Regions from separate parts of the Blautia sp. KLE_1732_HM_1032 genome, predicted to be linked through region 1. Evidence: riboswitches for the same ligand, from Rfam matches in the RefSeq annotation. Region 1 holds a riboswitch; each other region holds the start of a gene.

Region 1 (5,221 bases):
TCCACGGTGATCTGAATGTAGATGATCATCACACCATTGAAGATACAGGGATCGTCCTTGGAAACGCTATCCGTGAGGCAGTTGGCGACAAAAAAGGAATCAAACGTTACGGCAGCTGTATCCTTCCTATGGATGAAGTGCTTGTGCTCTGCGCAGTAGATCTTTCCGGAAGACCTTATCTTGGATGGGATGCAGCGTTTTCTACGGAAAAAATAGGAGATATGGCTACAGAGATGGTAAAGGAATTCTTTTATGCAGTATCCTATTCCGCAGCAATGAATCTTCACATCAAGGTTCTTTCCGGAGGAAACAGCCATCATGTGGCAGAGGCCATGTTTAAAAGCTTTGCGAAAGCCCTTGATGCAGCAACACAGTACGATTCCCGGATCACAGACGTGCTTTCTACCAAGGGAAGCCTCTGATACAGAAGGAGACCACTTATGAACAAACAGTTGATCCCATGCCTTTATCTTCATTCAGAAAAGGCGGTAACAGGATTTGGACAGAGAAATCTTTTCGGAGACGGAAATGTAGAAACACTTGCAAAATTTTACGGTGACAATGGGGCAGATGAGCTTCTGGTATTTGACTTTTCTTCCGCAGATGCAGAGCATGACCGTGCGATCGGAAAAATCCGTGATATCTGTCAGGTATCTGAGATCCCGGTGATCGCAGCGGGAAATATCAAACGTATGGAAGATGTAAAAAAGCTGATCTATGCGGGATGTGCCAAAGTTGTACTGAATTTTTCGAAAGAGAATAATATCAAGCTTCTGGAAGAAGTATCCCGGCGCTTTGGAAAAGAGCGTATGATGATCAGCATCTCTGATCTGAGAGAATTCACAGAAAATCAGGATCTGATCGAAACATATGCAGACACTGTTCTGGCTTTGGACACTGTCGAAAATGAAATTGCAGAGATTTCTCAGATTTCCATTGTTCTTCATACCGATGAAAACAGATCTGAGAACATTCTGGAGCTTTTAGGAGAACCAGCTGTGTCCGGACTTTGCGGTGCTTATGTAAGCAGTCTTGAAAATGATCTGCATACATTTAAGGAAACCTGCGAAGAAGCCGGAATTCCGGTAAACACATATAAAAGTAATATTGCATGGTCGGACTTTAAATTAAACAGTGACGGAATGGTTCCGGTTATTGTCCAGGATTACCGGACGGATGAAGTACTGATGCTGGCCTATATGAATGAGCTTGCTTTTAACACAACATTGAAGCTTGGAAAAATGACATACTGGAGTCGCAGCCGGAATGAGCTCTGGACCAAAGGTCTGACATCCGGCCACGTACAGTATGTAAAGTCTCTTACCATTGACTGTGATAATGATACGATCCTTGCCAAAGTGGAGCAGGTGGGCGCAGCCTGCCATACAGGAAACCGTACTTGTTTCTTCAAACCGCTGATGAAAAAGGAGTACGATGATACCAATCCTCTTCACGTGTTCCAGAATGTGTATGATGTGATCACTGACCGAAAAGAACATCCAAAGGAAGGTTCCTATACCAATTATCTTTTTGATAAAGGAATCGACAAGATTTTGAAAAAAGTCGGTGAAGAATGCACAGAGATCGTCATTGCAGCCAAAAATCCGGATAAAGAAGAAATTAAATACGAAATTTCAGATTTTCTTTATCATATGATGGTACTCATGGTTGAAAAAGGAGTCAGCTGGGAAGAAATCACCAAAGAATTGGTAAAAAGATAAATTATATAGCATTCAAGAAAAAAGCTTTTGTACGTCGGATCAGAATGAACGGTTACGAAAGCTTTTTTCTGATATGTACAATTTCGGTTAGGCATGATATACTTATCGTCAAAAGTGCGGAAATATAAAAAAGGAAAAGGGAAACAACCAATGATCAAAATTGATGACTGGGTGATTGAAAAAGGAGAGAAGGCACAGGGGAAAATTAAGATCACAGGATACGGCATAGCAATGCCGGCAACTGTGATATGCGGAGTGAAAGACGGACCGACGATACTGATCACAGCGGGAATACACAGTGCGGAGTATGTAGGAATCCAGGCGGCAATGGAACTTGCAAAAGAATTTCAACCGGAAGAACTGAAGGGAAATGTGATCATCGTTCCACTGGTCAATGTCAGTGGCTTTGAGCATCGCACCATGAGTCTGGTCTATGAGGATGGCAAGAACCTGAACCGCGTTTTCCCCGGAGATCCTGAGGGAACAGCTGCAGATCGTATTGCCTATGCTATAGTGACAAAGCTTTTTTCCATAGCAGATTATTATATCGACCTGCATAGCGGAGATGGGTTCGAACAGCTTCATCCCTATGTTTATTATGTAGGGGTTGTAGATGAAAAGACAGCAGAGAAATCATTACATATGGCACGGCATATCGGCGTAAAATATGTGGTCCGTTCCACAACCGCCACAGGTGGCGCCTACAATTATGCTTCTTCTCTTGGAATTCCAAGTATTCTCATCGAAAGAGGCGGACACAGCTACTGGACCTGGGAGGAAGTAGAACAGGATAAAAGAGACGTCCGTCACCTTGTTTTTCATCTCCAGGGAAAGAAATGTCATGGTCTGAAGCATTACCGTCAGATGCTTTTGGAAAATGTAGTCTATGAATATGCGCCGTATACCGGATGCTGGTATCCATCCAAGAAGCCTGGAGAGTACTTCTTTAAGGGAGAAGAATTGGGTGAACTGAGAGATTACTATGGAAATTTACTTTACACATCTATTGCAACTGAAAACGGAGTCGTACTTTATCAGACAGCCAGTCTGAACATTATTGAAGACGGACCAATGATCGCATATGCAGCGATCACGGAGACTCTGACCTGATAGTAAACAACCTTTTCAGAACGCTTCTGTCTGAAATCATATTGAAACAGTAAGAAAACCGGGTTTTACCATTTGCTATTCTATTTGTAAAAATAGCGAGGTAAAATCCGTGTTTTTTTAGCAGATCAGATAAATCCAATTGTCAAATCCCCCATGGGGGATATATACAATTCAAGCATCTTTAACAAAATTTATGAGTTTTCTAAAAATATAACATTTTTCCATAGACATAAACTATAGTTTTATCATATAATGTTTCAGTAATTTGACAGCATTTGCTGATTTTCACATCAGCCGTTGTAAGTTCTGAGAGGATTAATAGGGAAACCGGTGTAAATCCGGTACGATCCCGTCACTGTAAGGGGAAATCCTCAGACAAAGTACCACTGGTCGAGTGCGTGAGAAATAGACCGGGAAGGTGTCTGAGGGTAAGGATCCTAAGTCAGGAGACCTGCTTGCAATTGTTTTAAAATGATTCTTACGGAAGATAGGAAGCATATTTATTTTGTGTGCCCGTATTTCGTCACGGGCTTTTTTCGTGCAAATTTTCTAAAATTCCATGCATATTCTGCATATTAAGAATCCAATAGTTTCTTTTATCTAACTAAATTAAAACGGCAATGTTAAAATCGCATCAAATGAGGAAAGGAGTAAAACGTGACAAAGAAACAAGTAGGAAAAAGATTTCTCCAGATCATCATTGTATTATTTGGAATCAGCTTTTTCACATTTGGACTGACCTACCTGTCACCTGGTGATCCTGCGGAGATCATGCTGACAGAGTGTGGTAATCTTCCTACACCAGAGCTTCTGGAACAGACAAGACATGAGCTTGGCCTTGATCAGCCCTTTCTCGTGCAGTATGGTTCCTGGCTGAAGGGTGTTGTTACAGGAGATATGGGACAGTCCTATTCTTTCAAAATGCCGGTAACAGATAAACTGGTATCCTGTTTCTGGCCGACGCTGAGGATGTCGTTGCTGGCACTTCTGATGATGGTCATTATTTCCATACCGCTTGGAATCCTGGCCGCTGTATATCAGAACAAATTCCCGGATTATTTTGTGAGAGGAATTACCTTTGTGGGAGTATCTGTTCCAAGCTTCTGGCTGGGCCTGATCCTTCTCAGCATCTTTGGTGTTCAGCTTCGCTGGATCAATGTTGCAGGAGGCAGTACGGATTTTAAATCCATGATCCTCCCGGCGCTGACTCTTGCACTTGCCATGTCTGCAAAATATACCAGACAGGTAAGAAGTGCAGTGCTGGAGGAACTTCATCAGGATTATGTCACAGGTGCAAGAATGCGTGGAATCAAGGAAAGCGTCATTCTCTGGAAACACGTCCTTCCTAATGTTATGCTTCCGCTGGTAACGCTGTTGGGACTTTCCCTTGGAAGTCTTCTGGGAGGTACTGCAGTTGTAGAGATCATTTACAACTGGCCTGGAATGGGAAATATGGCAGTAAAGGCGATTTCCTGTCGTGACTATCCTCTTGTACAGGGCTATGTACTTTGGATCGCGATCCTGTACATGTGCATCAACCTGCTTGTGGATCTGTCCTATACTTATCTCGATCCAAGACTTAAGGAGGATAGATAATTGAAAAAGGTATTACGAACATTCAAAGAAAATAAACAGTTCACTCTTTTCTTCATTCTGGGTCTCGTGGTGATCGGAATTGCGATCTTTGCGCCGCAGCTCTCACCATATGATCCACTGAATGCAGTTATGACCGAATCACTGCAGGAGCCAAGCTCCGCTCATCCGTTCGGAACGGATAAGCTTGGACGAGATCTTCTTTCCCGTGTTATCTTCGGAACAAGAACCTCTCTGATCATGACCTTATGTCTGGTTGCAGTGATCTTTGTCATCGGTACATTTTTAGGAGTTATTGCCGGATATTTCGGCGGCGTTGTGGATGCAGTGATCATGCGTATCGCAGATATGATGATCTCCTTCCCTGGGCTTGTACTGGCCATTGCCATTGCCGGTATGCTTGGACCAAACCTGGTCAATGCCGTTATTTCCATTGCGGCTGTAAGCTGGACAAAATATGCCCGTCTTGCACGAAGTATGGTCTTGAAAGTCAAGAAGAGTCTTTACATAGAGGCAGCTATAGTAAACGGAACAAAGACCTGGAAAATTCTTCTTGTACACATTCTTCCCAACATGGTAACCCAGATGGTGGTAACTGCGGCAGCAGATATCGGAACTATGATGCTGGAGCTGGCTTCCCTTTCATTCCTGGGATTTGGTGCAACTGCGCCGACACCGGAGTGGGGACTGATGCTGAATGAAGGAAGAACCTACATGGCAAAGGCGCCATGGCTTATGATCTACCCTGGTATCGCTATCGTGATCTGTGTTGTTGTTTTCAACATGCTTGGAGACAG
Region 2 (5,221 bases), 1.0 Mb from region 1:
CAGTGCAGGAATGATAACCTCATCATTGTAATAAGCCGGAAGTCCGATTCCTGTTCTTGTAAGCTCTGCAGCCTTGATCAGGAATTCATGTGGTGATCCGTTCCATACTCTTACAGAAAGAGACGGTGCCGGAAGGTGCACATGCATAGACGCCTGGATGCACATAAAGGAGAGATCATTGGTCACATCCTCGCCATCCTTGTTCTGACCACCTGCGATCAGGTTCTGGAAAAGGCTGTAGCCTGCAAAGCCTTCTGCAGATGCAGCATCACGGCATTTATTCAGGTCGTTTAATTTTACCCATATGCAGTCCATCAGTTCCTGGGCAAATTCTCTGGTAAGATTGCCTGCTTCCATATCACTCTTGTAATACGGATACATATACTGGTCAAAACGTCCCGGAGAAATAGAATGTCCGCTGCTTTCCATCTGGATCAGCTGCTGTACAAACCAGAAGGACTGGCACGCCTCATAGAAGTTACGGGCGCCCTTCGCCGGTACGCGTGTACAATTGGATGCGATCTGAAGGAGTTCCTGTTTTCTGGTCGGATCCTGACACTGATATGCCATCTGCTCTGCGAGCTCGGCATAGCGATGTGCATAGTCGATAACTGCCTGACAGCTCATGATAACTGCTTCCAGGAAACGGGATTTCTTTGCGTAATCACCATCTCCTACATTACACTCATCCAGTTCCTTCTGAGCTTTGGCAATGATCCCTTCATAGCCGATCGCCAGAACTTCTTCATATTTAACGGTTACGTGTCCTACACCATTGTAGAAATAGTTTCCGGGTGTAAAAATATTGTGGTCAATGGCAAGAATCGCTTCCGGTGCCATGTAGGATGTTGCAAGCTCACTGGTAGTCTTGCCTTTCCAGTATTTATGTACCTCACGGAGCTCCGCCTTGGTTTCCTCCGCAATATAAAATGGATCGGCTGTTCTGGTAGCCACTGTATCCAGCTCATCTTCCAGCCACTGGAAAGAATACTCCGGAAACGTCTGACATCCTCTCGGCGCCAAAGTGCTGCTTCCGACGATCAGCTCCTCATCACGGATGATGATCGGAATGTTGTGCAGGATGTGGGCAAATGCCTTGGCTCTGCGGGTGATGATCGGCTCGTCTTCTGTTGATTTGTAAGACTCTGTGATCAGTTTTGCTCTGGCAGATTCGATCACCGGCATCTTTGCATAAAGATTATCTACAAGATGTGTGATCCTGTCTGTTTTCGGAACATCTGCTATATGAAATTTCTCCATGATTCTCCTTTCTCACAACCGGTTGTTTCTGGTGATCTGTCTGCCTCTACGCTTCCAGAACCGCTCCTGTCCGGCTATGTGCTCATGTAGTTTTATTATACCTTACCCCTACTTCGATGTCAACGAAATCCAACATGTGTTTCTAGCTGTTTTTGTGGTTTTTATCGGTTGCGCCCTGTTGATTTTATTTGTTTTTTTGTATTTTTATGTTTTTCTCTATTGACTTTGTTTTTCTGCTCTGCCATACTTGGATTTATATAGGAATTCCTTTGTTTTTCAGAAAAAATTTATGCAAAGCGGACATTCGTATTCCGCTCTGTCACATGTTCTCAAACAGTAAAAGAGGTGTATTTTTATGTATCTTTCTGATATGCATACCCACTCCATCGCCAGTGGTCACGGCACGGAATGTACCATCACCAACATGGCACGCGCAGCTGCCGAGAAAGGTCTCCGGCTTCTCGGGATCACTGATCACGGTCCCGGCACTCTGGCAGCCGGAACTTCCTCCTATTTCCGCAGCCTTACCTATTCTCCCAAAAAACATTTCGGTGTAGAATTACTCTACGGAATTGAACTGAATATCCTTGACCGCAGCGGAACGGTAGATTTAGATCAGGAATTATTATGTAAACTTGATTACGCCATTGCCAGCATGCATGCCTGGAATTACCGCTGCGGTACCAGAGCTGAAAACACAGAAGCTTTTATCAATGTAATGAAAAACCCCTGTGTAAAGATCCTCGGACATAGTGATAACACTCATTACCCGGTTAATTATGATGCGCTTGCAAGGGCTGCCAGGGAAACCGGCACGATCTTTGAGATCAACGAAGCTTCTCTTGCACCTTATGGCTATCGTGGCGACACAAGAGAAAACTGTTTCGAGATCCTTCGATGCTGCCGCAAATATGATCTGCCGCTGCTTCTTTCCAGTGACAGCCATGGCCCGGAGCATATCGGAGATTTTACCTGTGCTGCTGAGTTTGTTCATCAGGCCATGTTTCCGGAACAGCTGATCCTCAACAACCAGATTCCCAGACTCAAGGTTTTTCTCCAAACCAGAGAATGATCTTCTGTATCTTTTCCGACAGATAACAGATATTGTCCACCCCAAACAAAACAGGCCAGTTCAAACACAGGAATATACATTTTCCTGTATCTGAACTGGCCTGTTTTTTATTTTTCCCGCTGCTTCCGTACAATTTCCGCAAGCTCGCTATATTTACCTGTAACATATCCGAAATTTTCTCTTCTGTGAGGAAGCTTGCATTCGGTGCAGTCTTTAATCCCGCTTTCCGTAAAGCGGAAATTACCACCACATTTATCTCCCAGTGCATATAAAGGGCAATAGCAGAACAGACAATTAAAATTCTCCGGATTTGCTCCTTTATGGCACGGAAAATACTCACAGTTTTTGTGGCTGAAGTAAGAGTATTCTTTGCCTTCCCAGTATGGTTTCTCCATGGCTCTTTTCTCCTCTCCTGACATAACCACACATAATTTTTTCCTATAAAAAAAGAGGTAGCGATGCCACCCCGGGGTAGAAATATAATCCGTTCATGAGTGCGCGGAGGGAACGAATGTATCCGGAGTAGTATCGCCTGCCATTTAATCATGTATAATTCATATGAACAGGCGCATTCCATAAAAAAATGCCTACTCTCGTAAAAAAGTAGACAACGTCCCAGGGGTGCGGAGTCCCTGAAATGGTTGTTACACTTTACACGGAAGTTTAACCTCGCCATAACAAGCAGGTTTCCTGGCTCCGGGATCATGACTCCTCTCTCCTTCTCATACATACGTACAATGGACTATGAGATTCGCTCCTCCGTTACAGTGACCGGATCGCTCAGGTTTCACACCTGATTCCCTTTTCTGTGGACTTCTGATAATCAATATATAACTGTCAGCTATCCTCAGCACTTGCTATGTTCAATATGGAATTATACTGACATCATAATAACATCCTGTTAATTATATGTCAATACTGTTTTTAAAATTTATACATTTTTGAGCATATTTTGTTGCTGTTCATTCCGTTCCATGGGTTTTCAATATTTTTCCTGCCGTCAAAAACAGCCCGACAAACTGCTGTCGGGCTGCTGTATTTTTATTTTCTGTTGTACGTTCTTATTATACAAGACGTCTTACAGATACAATTGTTCTGTATGTAGCATCATTGCTAATCTTGATCCCGTCCTGAGAGTTCGATGCATGAACGATCTGGCCATTACCCATGTAAATAGCCACGTGCCCGCCATAGCAGATCAGATCTCCCGGCTGTGCATCTGCGTAGGATACTTCTGTACCTGCATTCTGCTGCTCATAGGAGGTTCTCGGAAGGCTGACTCCGAAGTTCGCATAGACACTCTGTACAAATCCGGAGCAGTCTGCACCATTGGTAAGGCTTGTTCCGCCCCATACGTAAGGATTCCCCACAAACTGTGTAGCATAATTCACAACAGAAGATCCGGAACCACTGCTGTAAGAAGAACTGTCACTGGCTGAGGATGTGTCCTCTTCATTAGATGTGTCCTCTGCACTTTCTTCAGATGCATCTGTGCTGTTATCGTAATCTGCGTCTGCATTATCCTCTGTATTCTCAGTATCCTCGGACGCATCATCATTCTCACCATTGTCTGCATCTTCATCCACAGCCTCGGTGTCATCTTCAGCAGTATCCTCATCTGCATTCTCGATCACGTCGCCGTCCTCATCGTACTGTCCGTCTTCGCTCTCGTCCGCCTCATCCTGCTGTGCTTCCTGCTCTGCCTGGCGTCTTGCTTCCTCTTCTGCCTCAGCCTGCGCTCTCGCTGCTGCTTCAGCCTCGGCCTGACGTCTTGCCTCTTCCTCTGCTGCAATACGCTCAGCCTCTAATCTCTGAAGCTCTGCAGTCTGCTCTGCAAGAAGGTTGGCATAATCTGTAGCCTGCTGCTGTGCGTAGGCAATCTCATTATCATAATCTGCGGATGTGGCACGCTTCTCATCCAGCTGTGCCTGCAGGTTCTGGGACTCTGCCTCATATTCCTGCTTCATTCCCTCCAGTTCTGACTTCTCCTGTGTGTACTGTGCCTCCAGGTTTGCCACCTGCTGGATCGTATTGGAATATTTTTCAAGACTCTTACGGTCCTGCTCATAAGTTTTCTGTGTGTACTCTGCTCTTGTAAGAAGGTCAGACAGGTTCTCTGCATTCAGCATCATCTGGAACCATGCATCGTCTCCACCCTTCTCATAGAGATACTGGATACGTTTCTTCATTGCCTCATACTGTTTCTGCTTGGCATTTTTGGCCTTCTCAAGGTTGGTCTGTGTAGATGCAATGTCGGCTTCCTTATTGGAGATATCTCCCTCCAGTGTCTGGATCGAAACCATCACGTTTACAAGATTGGCATCAAGAGTTGAAATCTCGCCTTCAATCTGTGACTTCTGTGAGGAAAGCTCATCCAATCTGGAATAAGTCGCATTCAGCTGTTCGTTGGTCGCATCCATCTCCTGCTGAAGCGCTGCCTCATCTTCTCTTGTTGCGCTTACGCTGACTACCTGTGCTCCGCTGATGATGAGCGCCAGTGTCAGACATAATATCCTTTTCTTCATGACTGTTCACCCTCGCAATCTGATTCTAATTTAATACAGCGGATCTGACCATCCGCTTCGTTGGTTTTCTTTGTAATACTTTTGCAATATCTTGTTTCAATCTTTTTATATATTAACACAGTGTTATTTGGATTGCAAGGATTTTCTATTAATTAGTTTAAAACTTTGTAACATTTATTAATGATTTTGACATTAAAAAAGGAGAACCCGGGTTATCTCAGGTTCTCCTCTCACGTTTCTTATTGCTATTTGTTACATACAAATTTCTTTCAGCACATCCTGATCAGAACAGATCTGCAAGGATCTGATTGGCTGTCTTGTTCAGATATCCGTTGGGATCGGAAAGAGTGCTTCTGTTCCATCT
Region 3 (5,221 bases), 1.2 Mb from region 1:
ACGGAAGATTGCCGGTATGTATAAGGAATATCAGTCTATCCTCCGGGGAAACAATGCGCTGGATTTTGATGACCTGATCGTGAAGACTGTGGAGCTTTTTCAGCATAATCCGGATATCCTGGACTATTATCAGGAACGTTTCAAATATATTATGGTGGATGAGTATCAGGATACCAATACTGCCCAGTTTAAATTCGTAAGTCTTCTTGCTGAAAAATACAAGAATCTCTGTGTGGTTGGTGATGATGATCAGTCCATCTATCGTTTTCGTGGAGCAAATATCGGGAACATCTTAGGCTTTGAGAAGGTTTTTCCAGAGGCTAAGGTGGTGCGCCTGGAACAGAATTACCGTTCTACCCAGAACATCCTCAATGCAGCCAATGAGGTGATCGTCAACAACACAGAGCGTAAGGAAAAACGCCTCTGGACAGAGAACGAAGAGGGCGATAAAGTACATTTCCGTCAGTTCAACAACGGATTTGAGGAAGCGGAGTATGTTGCAGGAGAGATCATCCAGGGGCGCCGCAACGGGAAATTCCAGTACAAGGACTGTGCAGTACTTTATCGGACCAATGCCCAGTCTCGTCTCTTTGAGGAGAAATTTCTCCTGGCAAATGTTCCGTATAAGATTGTCGGCGGCGTGAACTTTTATGCCCGCAAAGAGATCAAGGATCTGTTAAGCTATCTGAAGACCATTGACAATGCCAGTGATGATCTGGCTGTGCGCAGGATCTTAAATGTGCCAAAAAGAGGGATCGGACTCACCAGCATCGGCCGTGTCCAGGACTATGCGGATATGATGAACCTGAGCTTTTACGATGCGCTCCGCGTGGTGGAGGAGGTACCGTCCATTGGCAGGGCAGCAGGAAAGATCAATGATTTTGTATCCTTTATCCAGGGACTGAAAAGTAAGGCAGAGGCCTATACAGTCCGTGAAACCCTGGAAGAGGTCATTGAGCTTACCGGTTATGTGAAGGAACTGGAGGCAGAGAAAACGGAGGAGGCCCAGGCGAGAATCGAAAATATCGATGAGCTGATCTCCAAGACAGAATCCTTCCAGGAAGCCATGGAGGAGGCCGGACAGCCGGCAACACTTTCTGCATTTCTGGAGGAAATCGCACTGGTGGCAGATATCGATTCTGTTGATCCGGATCAGGATTATGTGCTGCTGATGACCCTTCACAGTGCCAAGGGACTGGAGTTCCCAAATGTATTTATCGTGGGAATGGAGGACGGTGTTTTTCCGGGATATGCTTCCATCTGGTCCGGTGATCCGTCGGATATCGAGGAGGAGCGAAGGCTCTGTTATGTGGGGATCACCCGTGCCATGAAGGAACTGACTTTAACTTGTGCAAAACAGCGGATGATCCGTGGGGAGACTCAGTATAACCGTGTGTCACGTTTTGTAAGGGAGGTTCCACGGGAGCTGGTAGATCTTGGACATACCATTCAGGAGAAAAAGCCCAGGGTAGATGATATCGTATCTCCGAAAAGCGCCTATGCCCAGATGAAAATGAATTTCCAGGCAAAGAGCACCCTGCAGAAAAAAGATTTCACAGTGAAGAAGGCGGACAGCCTGGACTATGGTGAGGGAGACACGGTCCGTCATGTGAAATTCGGAGTCGGTATCGTAAAAAATATCGCAGACGGCGGCAGAGACTACGAAGTGACGGTAGACTTTGACAAAGTCGGCGTGAAAAAAATGTTCGCCGGTTTTGCCAAGCTGAAAAAGATCTGAGAGGGATCTCTCCGGGCAGACTATTTCTGCAAAAAACTGTAAAAATCCGGCCTCAAGGTTGTAATTGGAAAACCGGTATGTTAGAATCAGTATCAGCGTAATTGAATTGCTGTGAAGTGAACAGTATCACCGGCACATATGCTGCCGGATACTGTGAGAGGGAATCGGGTAAAAAGCCTGAGCGGTTGCGGCCACTGTATACAGAAGAAGGGATTTCACATGCCATTGCAGAAACTCATGTGAGAAGGCGAAATCCCGATGTCAGAGAGATTCTGGAGAAAATTCTGATACATCATTCATGATCGGCTAAAAGATGAATGGTGTATCAGTTTTTATTTTGCGGAGTTTTTTCTGAGTCTGTAAGTCAGGAAACCTGCTTGACAGTATGTAAGTGGGAGCTTCCGTACAAAGTGTTCCGTGCAGATTTTATGAAGCCCCATCTTTTCGGTTACCCATAGGCAACAGGAGATAAAACAGGCGAAAAGAGAGGAAATGAAATGAAAAACAAGTATGTATCCACAAGAATCATGGCAATGGTAATGGCAGCGGCAATGACCGTATCAGCGGCTCCGGCTGTTTATGCCGCAGAGAGAGCAGACTCCGAGACCATCAAGGAAGACAACCAGCCGGCAGCAGAAGACAGTACAGAGTCTGCAGACACCGAAGATTCTTCCGCAGAGGCAACCAAGACAGAATATCCTCTGACCATCACAACCTATGATTACGATGGAAACGAAATCGAAACCACTTATGAAAAAGCACCGGAAAAAGTCCTTGCTGTATATCAGGGAAGCATTGAGACTATGCTCGCACTTGGTCTGGAAGACCACCTGGTAGCTACCGCAGGTCTTGATAATGAAGTTCCGGAAGATCTCAAAGAAGCATTCTCAAAAACAAATTATCTTGACGAATTTACCCCATCCCTTGAAACTGTAACAATGCTGGAGCCGGACATGATCTTATCCTGGAGCTCTCTTTTCTCTGATAAGAATCTGGGAAATGTAACAGACTGGATCGACAAAGGCTGCAACACCTACTACAACACCAATACTCGTCCGGACGGCGACAGAACACTGGAAAATGAATTCACAGATATCTTAAATATCGGAAAGATCTTCGATGTACAGGACAAAGCACAGGCTATCGTTGATGATGCAAAAGCAGTGATCGACAAAACTCTTACTGCAACTGCAGATGTAAAAGACAAACCAAGCGTAATGGTATTGGAGCCTCTTGGAGATGACATCACAAACTATGGCGTAAAGAGCCTTGGCGGAGATATGGTAACACAGTTAGGCGCAACTCTTGCAAACCCGGATGCTTCCACCGTTGGAAAAGAGGATATCATCGCAGCCAACCCTGACGTGATCTTTGTGGTTTACATGCCATATGCAGGAGATGATCCGGAAACTGTTAAGAACAGCCAGCTTGCAGTGATCCAGGATGATGAGTCCCTGAAGAGCCTTGACGCAGTAAAGAACGGACGTGTTTACCCGATCATGCTCAGTGAGATGTATGCAAGTGCAACACGTACCCAGGACGGAATCGAAACTTTTGCAAAGGGATTATATCCGGACGTAAATCTTGACTGATCGGAGAAAATGCAGTGAAAGAAACAGCTTCACAGAGAAAAAAAGATAAGGTGTTCAGAACATCCATGTATGTGGCAGTTCTCATCGGACTTGCAGGATTCCTTATTTTTTCCATACTTGCAGCCATCACTTTTGGAAATGCGGATCTGTCACTGAAGGATGTATACAGCGTTATCGCTTATAAATTGTTTCATATAAAAAGTCTGTCCGCCTATGCGGAAGGCGCAGTTCATGATGTTGTGTGGCTGATCCGGCTGCCTAGAGTCCTTCTGGCTCTGGCAGTTGGAATGGCTCTTTCCGTGTGCGGCGTGGTGATGCAGGCTATCGTGCAGAACCCGCTGGCAGACCCGTATGTGCTGGGTATCTCATCTGGTGCATCTCTGGGTGCCACACTGGCCATCATGCTTGGAATCGGAAGCTTTCTTGGTGGAAACTCTGTGGGAATCACAGCTTTCATTGGCGCGATGATCACTTCTTTTGCGGTGATCGCCATTGCAAACATGGGTGGAAAGGCAACTTCCGCAAAACTGATCCTTGCGGGAATGGCGGTCAGCGCAGTCTGTTCTGCTTTTTCCAATTTTGTCATTTATATTACCAATGACAAAAATGCGGCAACAGAAGTTATGAAGTGGAGCATGGGAAGTCTTGCCGGAGCAAGCTGGACCAGAGTGGGTGTAATGCTTCCGGTCATGCTGGTGTGCGTGGCTGTTTTCTGGACGCAGTACCGGAACCTGAATCTGATGCTTCTGGGAGATGACGTATCCATTACCCTTGGAACAGATCTGCACAGACTGCGGACTTTTTATCTGATCGTTGCTTCTGTTATGATCGGATTTGCCGTGTACTGTGCCGGTGTAATCGGATTTGTGGGACTGGTGATCCCTCATGTGGTCCGGATCCTTTTTGGAACAGATCACAGAAAACTGCTCCCCTTAAGTGCGCTTCTTGGTGCATCGTTTCTGATCTGGTGCGATGTGGCATGTCGTGTGATCCTTAAAAATTCCGAGATGCCCATCGGTGTGCTGGTATCCATTATCGGTGCTCCCTGCTTTATTTATCTGCTTGTGCGGAAATCCTATGGATTCGGAGGTGCCCGGTAATGAAGATCACCACAGAAAATATTCAGGTTGGCTTTCACGCCAGACAGATCCTGAAGGGAATCTCCATGGAATCCCAGGATAAGGAACTGGTAGGAATCATCGGACCAAACGGAAGCGGAAAATCCACTTTGCTGAAATGCATTTACCGTATTCTGAAACCAGACGCAGGAGCCGTGTATCTGGACGGCGAGGAGCTTCATTCCATGAGTGTTCGAAGCTCTGCGAAAAAAATGGCCGTGGTGGCACAGCACAATTATTATAATTTTGATTTTACGGTCCGCGAGGTGGTTCTTATGGGGCGTGCGCCTCATAAAAAGACTCTGGAACGGGACAATGCAAAAGATTACCAGATCGTGGATGAAGCGCTGAAAACCGTACAGATGGAGGCGTTTGCAGACCGTACCTTTTCCACTCTTTCCGGAGGAGAGCAGCAGAGGGTGATCCTGGCAAGAGCACTTGCCCAGCAGACCTCTGCACTGATTCTGGATGAGCCTACCAATCATCTGGACATTACCCACCAGATCATGCTGATGGAGCTGGTGAAAAAACTTAATGTAACCGTGATCTCCGCTATTCACGATCTGAATATTGCAGCAGCATACTGTGATAAGATCTATGTACTGAAGGACGGAGTTCTGGAAGGTTACGGAACGCCGGAAGAAGTCCTGACCCCGGAGCTGATCCGCAGGATCTATAAAGTAGAAGCGGAGATCGTTTACGACAGCCGCGGAAAGATGCATATTTTGTTTTTATGATTCTGGCTGTGAGGCGGGATGCATAGAGGGAAAAAG
Region 4 (5,221 bases), 1.1 Mb from region 1:
GAGGATCACCATTTTCTGATTGACGGAGGAAGCAGCAGCCAGTCGGATCTTGGAAGATACTGCCTTTTGCCGGCATTGAAAAGTCAGGGGATTTCCTGGCTGGATGGGATTTTTATTTCCCATACAGATCAGGATCATATCAACGGTGTGAAGGAGCTTCTGGAATATATGGGAAAAGGTCTTACAACCATCCGGGCCGGATATCTGATCCTGCCTGCCTGGGCGGAAAGACCAGATGCGTGGAGGGAGCTTGCAGAGGCAGCAAAAACAGCCGGAGTTAAGGTCGTGACAGCAGTAAAAGGGGATGAATTGCCTTGCGGCAAAGTATCTTTTTCTGTTCTGTGGCCGGAGAAAAATGCCACAGGAAAAGATGTGAATGAGGAAGCTATGGTGATGGAGTTGTCTTTTGGAGATTTTCAGATGCTTTTTACCGGAGATATCGGTGCAGATACGGAGAAAAAGCTTCTGGCAGCCGGGGGGCTTGAGGATGTTGACTGTCTGAAGGTGGGACATCACGGTTCCCGTTATTCTACCACAGAAGCATTTCTTGAGAAAATAAAGCCGGAAGTGGCGATCATTTCCTGTTCGCTCACCAACACCTACGGACATCCGTCACCGGAAACCGTAGAGCGGCTTAAAGAGGCCGGAAGTCAGGTGGAATACACCATGAAAAACGGTGCTATTACCGTGGAAACAGATGGAAGAAAGCTTAAGATCGGAAGGTTCCGGAAGGATTGAGGATTTTTTTCCAAAACCGAAAAAAAACGGTGACTTTTGAACACGTTTATTGTAGAATAGACAGGGTTTGTGCAAAAACAAAGCACTGAAAATGTGCAATACAAGATAAGGAGTTTTTATTTATGAAATATGATGTACTGATCGTAGGAGCAGGTCCCGGTGGAATCTTTGCGGCCTATGAACTGATGAATAATGATCCGGAGAAAAAGATCGCGGTTTTTGAAGCTGGTCATCCTCTGGAAAAAAGAAAATGTCCCATCGACGGAAAGAAAGTAAAATCCTGTATCCACTGCAAAACCTGTGCGATCATGAAGGGATTTGGCGGTGCAGGCGCTTTCTCCGACGGAAAATACAATATCACCAATCAGTTTGGCGGAACTCTGTACCAGCATATCGGCAAGGATACAGCTACAGAGCTGATGGAATATGTAGATAAACTGAACCTGATGCATGGCGGTGAGGGAACCAAACTTTATTCTACCACAAACAGCGAGATCCGTAAGCTCTGCCTTCAGAACGGCCTGCATCTTCTGGATGCATCAGTCCGCCATCTGGGAACAGATATCAACTATGTGGTACTTCAGAACCTCTATGAAAAAATGAAAGACCATGTGGACTTCTATTTTGACGCATCTGTTGACAAAGTAGAAAAAACTGAAGACGGTTATGCAGTTTTTGTAGGAGATGAGCGTTACGAGGGAACTTACTGTATCATCTCCGCAGGACGAAGCGGAAGTAAATGGATGGAGACGGTATGTACAGAGCTTAAGATCCCGACTCTTTCCAACCGTGTGGACATCGGAGTCCGTGTGGAGCTTCCGGCAGAGGTTTTCAGCCGTCTGACAGATGAGCTTTATGAGAGCAAGATCGTTTACAGAACTGAGAAGTTTGAGGATATGGTCCGTACCTTCTGCATGAACCCGCGAGGTGTTGTCGTGAATGAAAATACCAACGGTATCATCACAGTAAACGGTCACAGCTACGAAGATCCGGCAAAGCATACCAACAATACAAACTTTGCCCTTCTGGTATCCAAGCATTTCTCAGAGCCGTTCCATGACAGCAACGGATACGGTGAGAGCATTGCAAGACTTTCCAATATGCTTGGCGGTGGTGTTATGGTACAGCGGTTTGGAGATCTGATCCGCGGAAGACGAAGCACAAAAGCCCGTATTGAGGAAAGTTTCGTAACACCTACACTTTCTGCGACACCGGGAGATTTAAGTCTTGTTATGCCGAAACGTATCCTGGATGGCATCATCGAGATGATCTATGCTCTGGATAAGATCGCACCGGGAACCGCGGATGACGATACTTTGCTTTATGGCGTGGAGGTTAAATTCTACAACATGGAGGTTGAGATCGACGAAAATCTGGAAACCTGCCACAAGGGTCTCTTTGTTATCGGAGACTGCAGCGGCGTGACCCATTCTCTGTCCCATGCATCTGCCAGCGGAGTCTACGTAGCCAGATACCTGGAGCAGGAGTATTTTAACAGATAAACTGCAAAGCAGTTTATCTGTTATGAGCAAGTAGCGAAGCGGATTGCGAATATCCAGTGTAAGACAGTCCTTTTCTGATATCAGGGTGATGACAGAAAGGGGCTGTTTTTTATGCAGGATGTGCATGAATATTGGAGAAAGTATTCTGATAATAACTGACAGATACAGGGAGAAAACCGGTTACTGTTCACTGGTAATATTTCGCGAGGTGTTTTTGGTGAGCGAAGATCACAGAAAACCGTGAATCGTCTGACATCAATCTTGACAAATTTATGAGTTTGTGGTAAAAGTTAGATAACCAGGTAAAAGAAAATATGTGCAAATGTTATAATGATAAGGTTGCATCCAGTCGGATGTGCAAAAGAGAATCCGGTGAGAATCCGGAACGATACCGTCACTGTGAAAGGGGAGCTGCTTTTATAACCACTGGGAGACCGGGAAGGGAAAGCAGCGTGGAACCAAGTCAGGAGAACTGCCTTATTGTGAGATTCAGGGATTCGCGGTTTACGAATCGGTATTCTCCATAACAATACAGAACTTCTTTTTATGTATTTGTATTGCGCAGAGAATCATGTGTGAGCAGGCGGCCGCAGAGAGCTGCTGCTTTTTTGTACATATCAGTATTCTGGAAATACATGAAAAGAGGACAATGAGAAATGAAAAGAAAAACAATGTTAGCTCTGATGCTCGCAGTTTCCATGACATGCTCTATGGGTGCGGCTACAACAGCAATGGCAGCAGAGGATTCTGCTACAGAAGAGAACGCTGAGGCAGCTGATACCACAGAGGCTTCTGATGCAGATCAGGAAGCAGCAGATAATGTAGCAGCTCTGATCGACAAGATCTATGTACAGGAAAGAAACGACACAACAGATGAGGACTGCAAGGCAGCCAAAGAAGCATGGGATGCTCTGACAGATGCTCAGAAAGAACTGGTAGAGGGTGAGAATGCAGATCCGGATTATTTCGGACGTGACACAGGAGATGCTTCCAAGGACGATCCGCGTAACCAGGATGAGATCGGTGAGAATGAACTTCTTGTTGTAAGCTTTGGTACTTCCTTCAATGACAGCCGTGCAGAGGATGTCAAGGGAATCGAGGATGCTCTTGCAGAAGCTTATCCGGACTGGTCTGTAAGAAGAGCATTTACAGCACAGATCATCATCAACCATGTAGAGGCAAGAGATGATGAAGTGATCGATAACATGCAGCAGGCTCTTGACCGTGCAGTAGAGAATGGTGTTAAGAATCTGGTTGTACAGCCTACCCATCTGATGCATGGTGCTGAGTACGATGAGATGACAGAAGCGATCAATGGCTATAAAGATAAATTCGAGTCTGTAGCTATCGCAGAGCCAATGCTCGGTGAGGTTGGAGACGATGCAACTGTGATCAATGATGACAAGAAAGCCGTTGCTCAGGCGATCACAGATACGGCTTGCAAAGAGGCCGGATTTGACAGCATGGATGCAGCAGCTGAGGCTGGCACAGCATTCGTATTCATGGGACATGGAACATCTCATACAGCTAACGTTACATACGATCAGATGCAGACACAGATGGAAAACCTTGGATTGAAGAACGCATTCATCGGTACTGTAGAGGGTAAGCCGGAAGATACAGCCTGCGACAAGGTTATCGAGAAGGTAAAAGAAGCAGGATACAAGAACGTTGTTCTTCGTCCGCTGATGGTTGTTGCCGGAGACCATGCAAATAACGATATGGCCGGTGATGAGGAGGATTCCTGGAAGAGCCAGTTTGTAGCATCCGGAAACTTCGATAAGGTTGACTGCCAGATCGAGGGTCTTGGAAGAATCGAAGCAGTTGAGAAGCTTTATGTAGAGCATACAAAGGCAGCCATCGATTCTCTGGGAAGCACTGAGGAGTCCGCAGATTCTGATGCAGCAGCAGATACAGAGGCTGATTCTGCTGAGGAGTCCGCAGAATAATAAATATAAAAATATCTGAGTGAGTTCAGATACCTATAAGAAATCAATGTAACTGCCCGGAAAGATCAGGAAGACTGTTTTCCGGGCAGATTGCTGTATCTATGGAAGGGAGAAGATTATCATGAAAAAACGCTATGTAAACTTAATTCTTGCAATGGCAAGTGCATCAGTCCTGGTGCTGGGCTCTGTGCCTGCGATGGCAAAAACAGATGAAACAAAAACAGAGTCCGGTGAGGAAGCAGAAGCTTCCGAAGAAAAGGATACAGATGCAGCCAAAGCAGATACCCTGGAAGATGGCGTTTATACAGCAGAGTTTGGTACAGACAGCAGCATGTTTCATGTAAATGAGGCCAATGACAAAAAAGGAGAGCTCACGGTCAAAGATGGTAAAATGACCATCCACGTAAGTCTGGTTTCCAAGAAGATCGTTAACCTGTTTGCGGGAACTGCCGAGGATGCCCAGAAGGACGGAGCAGAGATCATTGAGCCGACCACAGATACAGTGAAGTACAGCGATGGTTATACAGAGGAGGTTTACGGATTTGATATCCCGGTACCGGCCATTGGTGAGGAATTTAACGTGGCGATCCTGGGAGAAAAAGGCAAATGGTACGACCATAAAGTCAGCGTAAAGAATCCTGTAAAAACCTCTGACGACAAAAAATCCGAAGGGAAAAAACCGGAAGAGCTGAAGCTGGAGGACGGAACCTATGAGACGGATGTAACCCTTACAGGCGGAACAGGAAGAGCATCTGTAGAATCTCCAGCTAAAGTAGAGATCAAGGGCAAAGAAGCTACGGCAACCATCATCTGGAGCAGTCCGAATTATGATTACATGATCGTGGACGGCGAAAAATATGAGCCGGTGAACAAAGACGGAAACTCCACATTTGAGATCCCGGTCACAGTCTTTGACGCAGAAATGGAAGTGACTGCAGATACTGTAGCCATGAGTACTCCTCACGAGATTGAGTATACCCTGAATTTTGATTCTTCAAGCATGAAAAAGGAAGAAAAATGAAAAAAATAATT

Evidence for each region. A riboswitch is a leader RNA that binds a small molecule or an ion and turns the genes downstream of it on or off. The one in region 1 is predicted to bind cobalamin.
Region 2: another riboswitch for cobalamin. It lies ahead of NQ489_RS14470 (cysteine-rich small domain-containing protein); the one in region 1 lies ahead of nikB (nickel ABC transporter permease).
Region 3: another riboswitch for cobalamin. It lies ahead of NQ489_RS15145 (ABC transporter substrate-binding protein); the one in region 1 lies ahead of nikB (nickel ABC transporter permease).
Region 4: another riboswitch for cobalamin. It lies ahead of NQ489_RS14535 (sirohydrochlorin cobaltochelatase); the one in region 1 lies ahead of nikB (nickel ABC transporter permease).

Annotation. Positions count from the first base shown of each region.
Region 1 covers NZ_CP102266.1:1,993,369-1,998,589, reverse strand. Annotated here, with positions in the region: gene hisB (imidazoleglycerol-phosphate dehydratase HisB) at 1-422, shown strand, start outside; gene hisIE (bifunctional phosphoribosyl-AMP cyclohydrolase/phosphoribosyl-ATP diphosphatase HisIE) at 441-1,721, shown strand; gene NQ489_RS09565 (M14 family metallopeptidase) at 1,872-2,831, shown strand; cobalamin riboswitch at 3,116-3,304, shown strand; gene nikB (nickel ABC transporter permease) at 3,489-4,427, shown strand; gene nikC (nickel transporter permease) at 4,428-5,221, shown strand, end outside.
Region 2 covers NZ_CP102266.1:3,028,041-3,033,261, forward strand. Annotated here, with positions in the region: gene NQ489_RS14460 (glycyl radical protein) at 1-1,260, opposite strand, end outside; gene NQ489_RS14465 (phosphatase) at 1,616-2,332, shown strand; gene NQ489_RS14470 (cysteine-rich small domain-containing protein) at 2,440-2,727, opposite strand; cobalamin riboswitch at 2,996-3,165, opposite strand; gene NQ489_RS14475 (C40 family peptidase) at 3,397-4,857, opposite strand; gene NQ489_RS14480 (N-acetylmuramoyl-L-alanine amidase family protein) at 5,141-5,221, opposite strand, start outside.
Region 3 covers NZ_CP102266.1:3,180,112-3,185,332, reverse strand. Annotated here, with positions in the region: gene pcrA (DNA helicase PcrA) at 1-1,738, shown strand, start outside; cobalamin riboswitch at 1,840-2,129, shown strand; gene NQ489_RS15145 (ABC transporter substrate-binding protein) at 2,236-3,330, shown strand; gene NQ489_RS15140 (FecCD family ABC transporter permease) at 3,345-4,430, shown strand; gene NQ489_RS15135 (ABC transporter ATP-binding protein) at 4,430-5,185, shown strand.
Region 4 covers NZ_CP102266.1:3,044,843-3,050,063, reverse strand. Annotated here, with positions in the region: gene NQ489_RS14545 (DNA internalization-related competence protein ComEC/Rec2) at 1-738, shown strand, start outside; gene NQ489_RS14540 (NAD(P)/FAD-dependent oxidoreductase) at 861-2,240, shown strand; cobalamin riboswitch at 2,560-2,734, shown strand; gene NQ489_RS14535 (sirohydrochlorin cobaltochelatase) at 2,897-4,189, shown strand; gene NQ489_RS14530 (hypothetical protein) at 4,311-5,210, shown strand; gene NQ489_RS14525 (ABC transporter substrate-binding protein) at 5,207-5,221, shown strand, end outside.